2 regions of the Enterococcus sp. DIV0210g genome follow, and region 2 is predicted to be linked to the other one. Evidence: predicted binding sites of a transcription regulator. Region 2 holds the regulator's gene; the other holds the start of a gene.
What was found. Region 2 encodes HrcA, which represses chaperone genes, less so after heat shock. Its sites were predicted from a motif close to TTAGCACTCNNNNNNNNNGAGTGCTAA; they were not measured.

Region 1: the regulator HrcA is predicted to act here: its motif matches at 4,519-4,545, upstream of groES (co-chaperone GroES).

What each region holds. Positions count from the first base shown of each region.
Region 1 covers NZ_CP187903.1:432,701-439,343, reverse strand. Annotated here, with positions in the region: gene IGI64_RS02165 (MerR family transcriptional regulator) at 1-355, shown strand, start outside; gene IGI64_RS02160 (PTS sugar transporter subunit IIC) at 547-1,947, opposite strand; gene IGI64_RS02155 (hypothetical protein) at 2,180-2,479, shown strand; gene groL (chaperonin GroEL) at 2,541-4,166, opposite strand; gene groES (co-chaperone GroES) at 4,200-4,484, opposite strand; gene IGI64_RS02140 (CPBP family intramembrane glutamic endopeptidase) at 4,674-5,342, shown strand; gene IGI64_RS02135 (glycoside hydrolase family 28 protein) at 5,420-6,643, opposite strand, start outside.
Region 2 covers NZ_CP187903.1:1,437,278-1,443,920, reverse strand. Annotated here, with positions in the region: gene hemW (radical SAM family heme chaperone HemW) at 1-444, shown strand, start outside; gene hrcA (heat-inducible transcriptional repressor HrcA) at 613-1,656, shown strand; gene grpE (nucleotide exchange factor GrpE) at 1,735-2,286, shown strand; gene dnaK (molecular chaperone DnaK) at 2,342-4,171, shown strand; gene dnaJ (molecular chaperone DnaJ) at 4,513-5,679, shown strand; gene IGI64_RS06970 (amino acid ABC transporter ATP-binding protein) at 5,734-6,471, opposite strand; gene IGI64_RS06965 (amino acid ABC transporter substrate-binding protein/permease) at 6,473-6,643, opposite strand, start outside.

The DNA.
Region 1 (6,643 bases), 1.0 Mb from region 2:
TGGACAAGAAATCCGTGAAAAATACGGCAAAGAAACAGTCGAAGCCTCTAATAAAAAATGGGGAGCAATGAGTGAAGAAGATTTCCAAGAAATGCAGCAGACAGAACAAGAACTCTTTGTAAAACTTTCTGGCTATCTAAAAGAACCAGACATCGAAAGCAATTTGGCGAAAGAGATCTTTCAATTACACAAAAAATGGTTATCTTTCAGTTGGGGTTCTTACGCGCCTGAAGCTCATAAAGGGCTAGGAGAAATGTATGTGGCAGATGAACGCTTTGCTTCTTATTACAATGACCGTATTGGCAACGGTGCTGCGGATGCATTGAACAAGATTATTAATCGTTATGCTATGTAGAAGATTGACCAATTGACTGTTTTAGTAAACTAATTGATTTATTTTCAAGTAAACTTTTTTGAACATCAGAAAAAAGAATATCCGAACGATTTTTTGGTTAAAATCCCTTGCCTTATTTATGACAAGGAATTGCTAAAATGCAGAAGCAAACCAATTATCGTTCGGATATTTTTAGTTAGGGGAGACCTTTTCTATTCTGGTTCTCCTAAATTCGGATCGATTTTATTAGCAGCTAAGATAAACGGTGCCCAAATCACTGCTGCGACAGCTAGATTGACGAGTGTCAGAACAATTGCCCGCCAATCGCCCGCAGTCGCTAAAAATCCGCTGATGATCGTCGGCATTACCCAAATAACATTCACAACTACCGGGTCCACTAATCCGCCAACGGTAGCAAAATAAGCAATTGTTGCCGTAGCCAGAGGAGCCAGGATAAAGGGGATCATCAATACTGGGTTCAATACGACTGGCAAACCAAACATAACAGGTTCATTGATATTGAAAATTCCAGGAGCAGCGCCTAATTTCCCGACCAATTTATAATCAGCCCGTTTCGAAAGAACCAAGATCATAATGATCAATACAAGCGTGACTCCCGCTCCGCCAGGCCAAACAAATGCTTCAAACGAACCAGCGACCCATTTGAACGGGATCTTATCGCCATTTTGAAACGCATTGGTATTTTCGACCATCGCAGTGCCATATAAAGTCTGTAAAACTGGAGACATGATATTGGTACCATGCAAACCGAAGAACCAGAGAACGTGAACGAGCAGAACAATGATAAAGACAGCTCCATACCCTTGAGACAGTTGCATCAATGGCGCTTGGATCGCTTCAGAAATCCAGTCGATCAATGGTACGCCAGCTGCTTCTCTAAATAAGTAATGGATGACACCCACTGTGTAAAGAGCAACAGCTGCTGGTATGATAGCGGCAAACGCTTTTGAGACCGCAGGCGGAACAGAATCAGGCATCCGAATAATAATATTTTTTCGGATCAAAAAAGAGAAAATGAGAACAGAGATAAAACCAAAAATCATGGCAGTAAAGAGACCTGACCCGCCCATATAACGGCCAAAGTTGAAATACCCCCATGCACCTAATGTCAGTGTCTGACCCCCATCAGCACTTTCCAAAACACCTCCCGCTGCGGTAATCATGTCCGCCGCTTCTTGCGATAACGCTGCTGGCAATGACAAAACAGCCGAAGCACTATCTGGCAATCCAATAATAAAGGCAACTAGCGATACAATACTTCCAGATACTGGGTCTACTTCATAAGCTTTCGCCAAATTTGCACCTAAAGATAACGCAAAAACGACCGCCATCACAGCAAGTGTTCCATTCCAAATCAGCCCATTGACGCCAATAACCGGTCGAAAAAAAGCAGTAATAGCATTTTCCGGCCCCAAATATGTATTTGGGAAATCACGCATAAATGCATTCAGCAACACAGCGACCGCACCAGCCATTGTTGCTGGCATCGTACCAATAAACGCATCTCTCAAAGCGACTAAGTGTTTCTCAGAACCAACCTTTGTAGCGACAGGCAAAATATACTTTTCCATCCAACTCATCAAACCATTCATCCAAACCTTCCTCCTGTTTTTTTATTTTTTCTTCCTCACCTTCTAGAAAGCGCATACATTATAATGTTAAGGAAATCTTAACATAAAAAATTGGAACTTACTATCTCATTTTTTTATTATTTATCCATTTTTTGATTCATTTCCTATTGGTCTATCTAACATTAAACGAACAATATTGTCACTATCTTCTGGAAGAGTTCTATTGTATCATTACGGAAAAGGAGGGATTTACTTGCCATTTTTTGCTATTATTATCGATCTTTTGACTATGGGTGCTTACTTTATGCAGGTCCATAATCCTGCTCTAAGATATATTGGTCTTATTTTTCAAGGCGTAATGGTCATCCTGCTGCTTTTGCTTGTTTTCATCTATCGCGGCAAAAAATTCACGAATTTTCGACCAAAAGGCTATCCATATTTTACAATAAGATATGCCATTATCGTCTTTTCTTTTTTGATCAACGGTGCGGTTTTGTTTCTATATATCTTGAATTATTTAGACATCAATTCGGTTGTTTTTTCAACGATTTAAACGTAAATAAAAAAGACTCGTCTCGATTCTGAGACGAGTCTTTTTGTTTAAAGGGATGATTTTACATCATTCCGCCCATCATTGATGGATCCATTCCTGGTGCTGCTGGTGCTTGTGGTTCTGGTTTGTCTGCTACAACTGCTTCTGTTGTTAATAATAATGCAGATACAGAAGCTGCATTTTGCAATGCTGAACGAGTTACTTTTGTTGGGTCAACGATTCCTGCTTCAACCATGTTTACCCATTCGCCAGTTGCAGCGTTAAATCCTGTTCCAAGTTCGACATTTTTTAGTTTGTCGACGATTACTGAACCTTCATAACCAGCATTTTCAGCGATTTGACGGATTGGTTCTTCTAATGAACGAACAACGATTTTCACACCTGTTGCTACGTCGCCTTCAGCTTCTACTGAAGAAACTTTTTCAATCACGTTGACCAAAGCAGTTCCCCCACCTGATACCATACCTTCTTCAACCGCTGCACGAGTCGCATTCAATGCGTCTTCGATACGTAGTTTTAATTCTTTCAATTCTGTTTCAGTTGCAGCACCGACTTTTACCACTGCGACACCGCCGGCTAATTTAGCTAAGCGTTCTTGCAGTTTTTCACGGTCAAAGTCTGAAGTAGTGTCAGCGATTTGGTTTTTGATCAATTGGACACGTGCTTCGATCGCTGTTTTGTCGCCTGAACCTTCAACGATTGTTGTGTTATCTTTGTCAACAACGACTTTTGATGCGTTACCTAAGTTGTCGATGGTTGCATCTTTCAAATCTAATCCTAGGTCTTCTGTAATCACTGTTCCGCCTGTCAAGATTGCGATATCTTCCAGCATTGCTTTGCGGCGATCGCCGAATCCTGGAGCTTTAACAGCTACTACATTGAATGTTCCGCGGATTTTATTCAAGACTAATGTTGGTAATGCTTCACCGTCTACGTCGTCTGCAATGATTAGCAATGGACGAGATTGTTGTAAGATTTGTTCCAACAATGGCAAGATATCTTGAATGTTAGAGATTTTTTTATCAGTGATCAAAATGTATGGATTTTCTAAAACAGCTTCCATTTTGTCGTTATCTGTAACCATGTATTGTGACAAGTAGCCGCGATCAAATTGCATACCTTCTACAACGTCTAATTCTGTTTCGATCCCTTTTGATTCTTCGATTGTGATAACACCGTCGTTGCCGACTTTTTCCATTGCATCAGCAATCAAGTGACCTACTTTGTCAGAACCTGAAGAAACAGCTGCAACTTGTGCGATAGCTTCTTTTGAATCTACAACTGTAGAGATATTGTGCAATTCTTCAACTGCTGCTTTTGTTGCTAATTCGATTCCGCGGCGAATGCCTAATGGGTTTGCGCCGGCAGTTACGTTTTTCAAGCCTTCACGAACGATTGCTTGTGTTAGAACTGTTGCTGTTGTTGTTCCGTCACCTGCGATATCATTTGTTTTTGATGCAACTTCAGAAACAAGTTTTGCACCCATATTTTCGAAATGATCTTCTAATTCGATTTCTTTTGCGATAGTTACACCGTCATTTGTGATCAAAGGAGAACCGTATGATTTTTCTAAAACAACGTTACGTCCTTTTGGTCCTAATGTTACTTTTACTGTATCTGCTAATTTATCTACTCCGCGAAGCATTGCAGCGCGTGCGTCTTCTGCAAATTTCAATTCTTTTGCCATGTTCCATTCACCTCATCATAAATTTTTTAGTATTTATTCAACAATTGCCATAATGTCTTTTCCAGACACGATCAAATATTCTTTTCCATCAAATTTTACTTCTGTACCGGCGTATTTCTCAAACATTACTGTGTCGCCTTCTTTAACAGCGGCAGGAACTTTTTCTCCGTTTTCTAACAAACGACCTTCGCCTACCGCAATGATAGTACCAGTTTGTGGTTTTTCTTTAGCAGTTGAAGCTAAAACGATACCACCTACACTTTTTTCTTCTTCTTTTGCGACTTCAATAATGACGCGGTCTCCTAATGGTTTTAACACGATAAATCCCTCCGTTAACTCTAGTTTTTATCTATTAGCACTCTCTAACCAAGAGTGCTAACCTACGTTTCTAATAATACTCATTCTCTCTATTTTTTGCAAGCTTTTCGTTCAAAGATTTTCTATTTTAGGCAAAGTGCTGGGGGTAAACAATTATGCTATACTATTTAATAAGTAAGGAGGAATTTTATGTCACTGAAAAAATACAGTTTTTGGAGTATTTTCTGCTATGGACTTGTGTTTGTTTCCCCTTTGATCCTAGGCTATCTAGGACTGGTCCATTCAGCAGCTGATTTGATTACTGCTACCACATTGACTTACAGTCTAGGTGCAGTTGTGTTACTTGTTTTTTACTTTATGCAAAAAGAACCTTTGAAGATAGAGTCAGAAGTTAAAAAAGCTTCTGTTTGGAAAATCATTCTTTTCGGTTTGTTAGGGATCTTCGCTGCATTGATTTTACAGAATATCGCAATCATGTTGGAAGTTTGGCTGTTCGGAGAGACCGCTCCATCACAAAATACGCAAGATATCATCAAAATGATTTTAACTTCACCAGCGTTTATTTTAGCGACGACGATTGCTGGCCCAATCATGGAGGAATTGGTTTTCCGCCGCAGTATTTTGGGAATCGTTGCTCGTTATTCTAATTTCTGGGTTGGTTTGATCATCAGTTCGCTTCTTTTCGCTGTCGCACACAATGATGGTCATTTGCTTCTTTACTTCTTTTTAGGTGCGTTCTTTAGTCTCTTATATAAATCAACTGGCAGAATCTGGACTTCGATGATTACCCACGTCGGCATGAATAGTTTGGTCGTTCTTGTCCAACTGGCTCTTCACTATGGTTGGATAAATGTGTGATTTTTAATTCAAAGAGCCTTTCATAAAAAACACCGCCATCTCTTCAGTTTGATTGTGAAGAGATGGCGGTGTTTTGTTTATCGGTTGTCAAAAGTATCATTGTTCTGGTTGTTGGTTTGAGCGACTTTTATTTCTACATTTTTCAATACCAGCTTTTCTACTGCTGCGATTCGGCCAAATTCTGCGGCTTCTATTTGGCAATCTTCAAATAGGATCTTTTCCATCGGTTTGTTTGGAAAAGCAACTAAGTCAAATGCGCGTGAAGATTTCTGGTCGTTTTTTTCTAGTGTTGCACGTACATTTTTGATATGGATGTTTCGGACTTTTGTCATTTGCAGCTCCTCAGGTATTTCTTCTGCAACCACGTGCCAGATTTCCGGATGGGGTATTTTATCTGTTGCTGTAACTTTTTTCCGATTGTATTCATTGTGCCAGTCCATGATCCAAGAAAAAGGAAACTGGACATTCGTCATTCGCAGATTTTCTACATTGATGTTTTCAATGAAGCCTCCTCTTTCTTTCGAAGATTTCATTCGAATACCGCAATCTGCATGGTCAAATTCAATATCATGGATAAAAACATCCCGTACTCCGCCGCTTACTTCACTTCCAATCGTAACGCCATATCCGCCCAATACTTTGCAATGATCGATTTCTATTTTTTCTGAAGGCTTGTTCACGCGTCGTCCATCGCCGTCTCTGCCGGATTTGATAGAAATACAGTCGTCTCCGCAGTCAAAAGAACATCCAGTTATGCGGATATCGGTTGAAGAATCAATGTCTATCCCATCTGTACTTGGTCCGTGATTGTTTTGGATCGTCAAGTTTTCTAAGTGTACGTTTCTGCTGTAAGTTACTTGGAGATTCCAAAAGCCGGAGCGTTCCAGATAGAGATCATTTATTGTTATGTTTTCTGCCTGATAGACTAAACAATTTCTTGGACGTTTTACAAGATAATCTGCCAACCAGCGCAATCCTTGCTGATCATATATTGCTCGTTGTCCGCTTTTTTGATCCTTTCCCCAGTAAAGATTCCACCAATATTCTCCTTGTCCATCGATACATCCGGGACCTTCGATTTTTACATTTTTCATTTCGATGATATTTACAATAGCTGCTGGCCATGAAAGTTCTATGCCTGCGATTCTTGTGGGGATTTCCGGATAATCATGGATATCAAGACTTCCTTTCAATACCGCTCCTTCTTCAAAAATCAAATGGCTGTTTTCTCTTAAAAACAATGAACCGACTAAATAAACACCTTCAGGAAACTTTACTGGAAGTTTTTGTTTTGCACCAGC
Region 2 (6,643 bases):
GGACACCATCAATATGAAATCAGCAACTTTGCTTTAGAAGGCCATGAATCAAGACACAATCTGATGTATTGGAACAATGAACATTATTTTGGATTTGGTGCAGGAGCGAGCGGTTATTTGGGAGATAGAAGATACCGGAATAAGGGGCCGATCCAGCATTATTTGCAGCCTTTACGGGAAAACCAATTACCTGTACTGGAAGTTGAAGAATTATCTCGAAAAAATCAGATCGAAGAAGAAATGTTTTTAGGTCTGCGGAAAAAAGAAGGCGTCTCAAAACAGCGATTTTACGAAAAATATCAGACAGAGTTAGAAGAATTATATGGCGATGTTTTGGCAGAGTTGGAAAAAGAAGAACTTTTGATTAATGACAAAGAAAATGTCTTGCTGACACCAAAAGGAATCTTTTTAGGAAACAATGTTTTTGAGCGTTTTTTACTATAAAAGAACCTTTGGATAAGTTTGGATCAAACGCAGAATAAACGGATTAGCACTCTTTTATATAGAGTGCTAAAATGCGTGGTTTTTTTCTTGACAATAATGACAGGTATTGTTATATTTATACATGGGTTAGCACTTAGAAGGCAGGAGTGCTAACGAGAGGTGATGAAGATGTTAACGCAACGACAAAAAGATATCTTGCGTCTGATCATCCAGAACTATACAAGTAACGGCGTACCTGTTGGCTCTAAAGCGCTGATGGCTGAAGGAGTCGAAGCAAGTTCTGCAACGATCCGGAATGACATGAAGGCGCTGGAAGAAGAAGGGCTTCTTTTGAAAACTCATTCTTCTTCAGGCAGGATTCCTTCTGCGGCAGGCTATCGTTACTATGTGGACAATTTACTAGAGCCCGCTCGAGTAAATAAAGATGATCTGCAAACGATTCGACAGTCTTTAAGCAAAGATTTTCATGAAATCAATGAGATTATCAAACAATCTGCAGAGATTTTATCAAATTTAACAAGTTACACTGCTTTTTCATCCGGTCCGGAAATCAAAGACCGGCGATTGACAGGGTTTCGCATCATTCCTTTAAATGACCGACAAATCATTGCGGTGATCGTTACAGACAGAGGAAATGTAGAAAGCCAAGTGTACACTTTGCCTGCTGCTCTCGGCAGTCAGGATTTAGAAAAAATCGTTCGTATCGTCAATGATCGTTTAGTTGGTGATCTGCTTGTCAACGTGTACCATAAGTTGAGGACAGAGATCCCGATGATCCTGCATAAGTATTTCCAAACCACAGATGGCATGTCTTCATTATTTGATGCGATATTGGGTCAGGTATTTGAAGATAAAATCTATGTGAGCGGGCAAATGAATCTTTTGGATTATGAGCCTTACCAAGATCTGCACCAATTCAAGTCTATGTATTCTTTCATGAAAGACAGGTCGGAATTGACTCAGATCATCGTACCGATGGATAGCGATATCCATATCAAAATCGGTTCGGAAATCGGAAATGATCTTTTGCAAGATATGAGTATCATTCAAGCAAGTTACGAGATTGATGGCCACGGAAGAGGTACAATTGCATTGTTGGGTCCGACGAATATGTCATATTCACGAATGTTTGGACTGATTGATGTTTATCGGAAAGAACTAGCAAACAAGCTGGAGGAATATTATCGTTCGCTTGACATGCCTGGTTCTTAAGAGAGAAGCTATGAAAACCGTATGTTCAAGTAAATTTGACTAAAGACGGGTTGAAACAAACGAAAGGAAGGCGAGATCGTGAAGGAAAAAGAAGAATTAGAAAAAGAAATCGTTGATGAAGCAGATTTCGATGCTGAAGCGGCAGAAGATTCTGGCGTATCCGAAGTTGAAGCAGAAGCGACAGAGATCCAAACGTTGAAAATGGAATTAGATGAAATGGAAGACAAATTCCTGCGCGCTCGTGCGGAAATCGCTAATATGGCAAATCGCGGCAAAAACGAACGGGAACAGCTTCAAAAATACCGTTCCCAAGATTTAGCGAAAAAACTGCTGCCAGCGATCGATAATCTAGAAAGAGCACTAGCAGCGGATGTTTCAGACGAACAAGGCGGCAGCTTGAAAAAAGGTGTCGAAATGGTCTTGGAAAGTTTGAATCAAGCATTGAAAGAAGAAGGCATCGAGAAAATCGCTGCAAAAGGCGAAGTCTTTGATCCAAATCTTCACCAAGCAGTCCAAACGATCCCAGCTTCTGACGAGATCCAACCAGAAACGATCGTTGAAGTATTGCAAGAAGGATATAAATTACACGATCGCGTATTACGTCCGACGATGGTCATCGTCGCACAATAGTCATTAAGATATTTAATATAATAGAAACAAATGATAAGTGAAGGAGATAGTTCATATGAGTAAAATTATTGGTATTGACTTAGGAACAACAAACTCTGCTGTTGCTGTATTAGAAGGCGGCGAAGCAAAAATCATCGCAAATCCAGAAGGCAACCGTACAACACCTTCTGTTGTATCATTCAAAAATGGCGAAATCCAAGTTGGGGAAGTGGCAAAACGCCAAGCTGTAACAAATCCTAACACGATCTCATCTATCAAACGCCATATCGGCGAAGCTGGTTACAAAGTAGAAGTAGAAGGCAAAAACTATACACCACAAGAAGTCTCAGCAATGATCTTACAATACATCAAAGGTTTTGCCGAAGATTATCTAGGTGAAAAAGTAGAAAAAGCAGTTATTACTGTTCCTGCTTACTTCAACGACGCACAACGCCAAGCAACAAAAGATGCTGGTAAAATCGCTGGCTTAGAAGTTGAACGTATCGTAAACGAACCAACAGCAGCTGCGTTAGCTTATGGTTTAGACAAAACAGACAAAGACGAAAAAATCCTTGTTTTTGACTTGGGCGGAGGTACTTTTGACGTATCGATCCTTGAATTAGGTGACGGCGTATTTGATGTATTGTCTACAGCTGGAGATAACCATCTAGGTGGGGATGACTTTGACAACAAAATCATTGATCACATGGTTGCTGAATTCAAAAAAGAAAACGGCATTGACCTTGGCCAAGACAAAATGGCATTACAACGTTTGAAAGATGCTGCTGAAAAAGCGAAAAAAGATCTATCAGGCGTATCAAGCACACAAATCAGCTTGCCGTTTATCACTGCTGGTGAAGCTGGACCATTGCATTTGGAAATGACATTGACTCGTGCGAAATTCGATGAATTGACTGCTGATTTAGTAGAACGTACAAAAATCCCAGTTCGTCAAGCATTGAAAGATGCAGGCTTGTCACAATCTGAAATCGATGAAGTGATCTTAGTCGGCGGTTCTACACGTATTCCTGCTGTTGTTGAAGCAGTACGTAAAGAAACTGGTAAAGAACCAAATAAATCAGTTAACCCAGATGAAGTTGTAGCGATGGGTGCTGCTATCCAAGGCGGCGTTATCACTGGTGATGTGAAAGATGTTGTCTTGCTTGACGTAACACCATTATCATTAGGTATTGAAACAATGGGCGGCGTGTTCACTAAATTGATCGACCGCAACACAACGATCCCAACAAGCAAATCACAAGTCTTTTCAACTGCTGCGGACAACCAACCAGCTGTTGACATCCATGTTCTTCAAGGAGAACGTCCAATGGCTGCAGACAACAAAACATTAGGAAGATTCCAATTAACGGATATTCCGCCAGCACCACGTGGAATCCCTCAAATCGAAGTATCCTTCGATATCGATAAAAACGGGATCGTTAATGTATCTGCCAAAGATCTAGGTACACAAAAAGAACAAAAAATCACAATCAAATCTTCTTCAGGTTTGTCAGATGACGAAATCGAACGTATGGTGAAAGATGCAGAAGCAAACGCTGAAGCAGATAAAGCACGCAAAGAAGAAGTAGACTTGCGTAATGACGTGGATGCTTTACTATTCACTGTTGACAAAACATTGAAAGAATTAGAAGGCAAAGTCGACGCAGAAGAAGTGAAAAAAGCAGAAGCTGCTCGTGACGAATTGAAAGCTGCTGTCGAAGCAAACAACATCGAAGAAATGAAACAAAAACGCGATGAATTAAATGAAATCGTACAAAATCTTACAGTGAAATTGTACGAACAAGCAGCACAACAACAAGCACAAGAAAATCCTGAAGCGGCTCAAGGCGGAGCGGATGATGTCGTAGATGCAGATTTCGAAGAAGTCGATGGCGACGATAAATAATCCATTCTTTTAATGGAAAAACAGTGAAAGAGATGTGCGTATCACGCGAATCTTCTCAAATGAGTAACAGATGACGCATATGCGGCAAGCATCTCTTTCTGCTGTTTTTAAACAGTAAGAGCCATGAACTGAAAACAGCATCTTATGTTTTCTGGTTCATGGCTCTTATTGATGTGGTAAATCAAAGAAGATTTTCCGCAAAGAAAGAAGAGGTTTATTTTTTCTTAAAAACGAATAGACGTGCGGCTGTTTTAGTAAATCTGTTTTTGTCACGGCTGTGAAAATGTGATATGATTACAAACGATGCGGCGAACGCACATGAACCAATAGGAGGAACGCCTATGGCAACGAAACGTGATTATTATGAAGTCTTAGGAATCTCAAAAGGGGCTTCAGACGATGAGATAAAAAAAGCTTATCGCAAACTTTCAAAAAAATACCATCCTGATATCAACCAAGAACCTGATGCTGAAGAAAAGTTCAAAGAAGTATCAGAAGCTTATGAAATTTTAAGTGACGCGCAAAAGCGTGCTGCGTATGATCAATATGGTCATGCAGGGACAGATCCAAATTATGGCGGCGGAGCAGGCGGTTTTGGCGGCTTCAACGGCGGTTTTTCTGGCGGCGGCTTTGGCGGTTTCGAAGATATTTTCGATTCTTTCTTTGGCGGCGGCGGTCGTTCTGTTGATCCAAATGCCCCAAGACAAGGTGCGGACTTGCAGTATACAATCGATTTGAGCTTTGAAGAAGCGATTTTTGGTGTCGAAAAAGAAATCAAATACAATCGTGAAGAAGTTTGTCATACTTGCGGCGGGAACGGCGCGAAATCTGGTACAGAACCAGTGACATGTCATAAATGTCATGGATCAGGATCAATAAATGTTGAAAGACAAACACCGCTTGGTCGTATGATGAGTCGTCAAACATGTGATGTTTGTCATGGAACAGGGAAAGAAATCAAAGACCCTTGTCCAACTTGTCATGGTTCTGGCCATGAGAAAAAAGCACATACAGTGAAAGTAAATGTTCCTGCAGGTGTGGAAGAAGGCCAACAAATGCGTTTGGCAAACCAAGGAGAAGCCGGCACGAACGGCGGACCTTATGGCGATCTATATGTTGTCTTCCGTGTAGAAGATAGCGATATCTTCGACAGAGACGGTTCAGAGATCTATTATGAATTGCCGTTAAGCTTTGTTCAAGCAGCTCTTGGCGATGAAGTCCAAGTGCCTACTGTGCATGGTGATGTGAAATTGAAGATTCCTGCTGGTACACAAACAGGTACGAACTTCCGATTACGCGGAAAAGGTGCCCCACGCTTAAGAGGCGGATCAACAGGGGATCAGCATGTCAAAGTGAAATTGATCACACCGAAAAACTTAAATGATGAACAAAGAGAAGCGTTGCGTAAATTTGCAGAAGCTGGCGGACAAACAGTCAGCGAACAGCAAGAAGAAGGTTTTTTTGATAAAGTCAAAGATGCTTTCAGCGGCGGAAAAAAACGTAAATAAAAGAAACCCAGCCATCCAATCACTTAGATTGGATGGCTGGGTTTTTGTAAGCTCTCAGATATTTAATACTTTATCTAAGAAGTCTTTTGTACGATCGTTTTGCGGATTGTTGAAGACTTCTTCAGGTGTTCCGTCTTCAAGGAAGTTTCCGCCATCGATAAACATGACACGGTTTGCAACTTCTTTCGCGAAGCCCATTTCGTGGGTAACGATGATCATCGTCATTCCTTGTTTTGCTAACTTTTTCATAACGTTCAATACGTCGCCGACCATTTCTGGATCAAGCGCAGAAGTTGGTTCATCGAACAACATGATATCAGGGTTCATCGCAAGTGCGCGAGCGATAGCGACACGCTGTTTTTGTCCCCCAGACAAGTTATCAGGATACATGTCTTTTTTATCGGCTAAGCCAACTGTTTCCAGTAATTTGACAGCCATTTGTTCTGCTTCAGCACGTGGTGTCTTTTTAAGATCCATAGGTGCTAAGATGATGTTTTCTAAAACAGACAGGTGAGGGAAGAGATTGAAGTGTTGGAACACCATTCCGATATGCTGTCTTGTTAAGTTGATGTCTGTGTTTTTGTCCATCAAGTGGGCGCCGTCGATGATGATATCGCCGGAAGAAGGTTCTTCCAAGCGGTTCAAGCAGCGTAAAAAGGTACTTTTTCCAGAACCAGAAGGACCGATGACGCAAATAACATCGCCTTCGTTGATTGAAGTATTGATGTCGTTTAATACAGTGTTCTCTCCGTATTTTTTTACAAGATGTTCGACTAAGATTTTTTCAGCCATGTTATTTCACCTTCTTTTCTAAAACTTTTGCTAATTTCGTCAATGCTGTGATCAAAATCAAATACATCACTGCGATGATCAAGTAAACATACGTACTTTGTGTTGTTCTTGCGACGATGATTCTTCCTGCTTGAAGCAATTCGACCACACCGATTGCTGAGATGATCGTTGT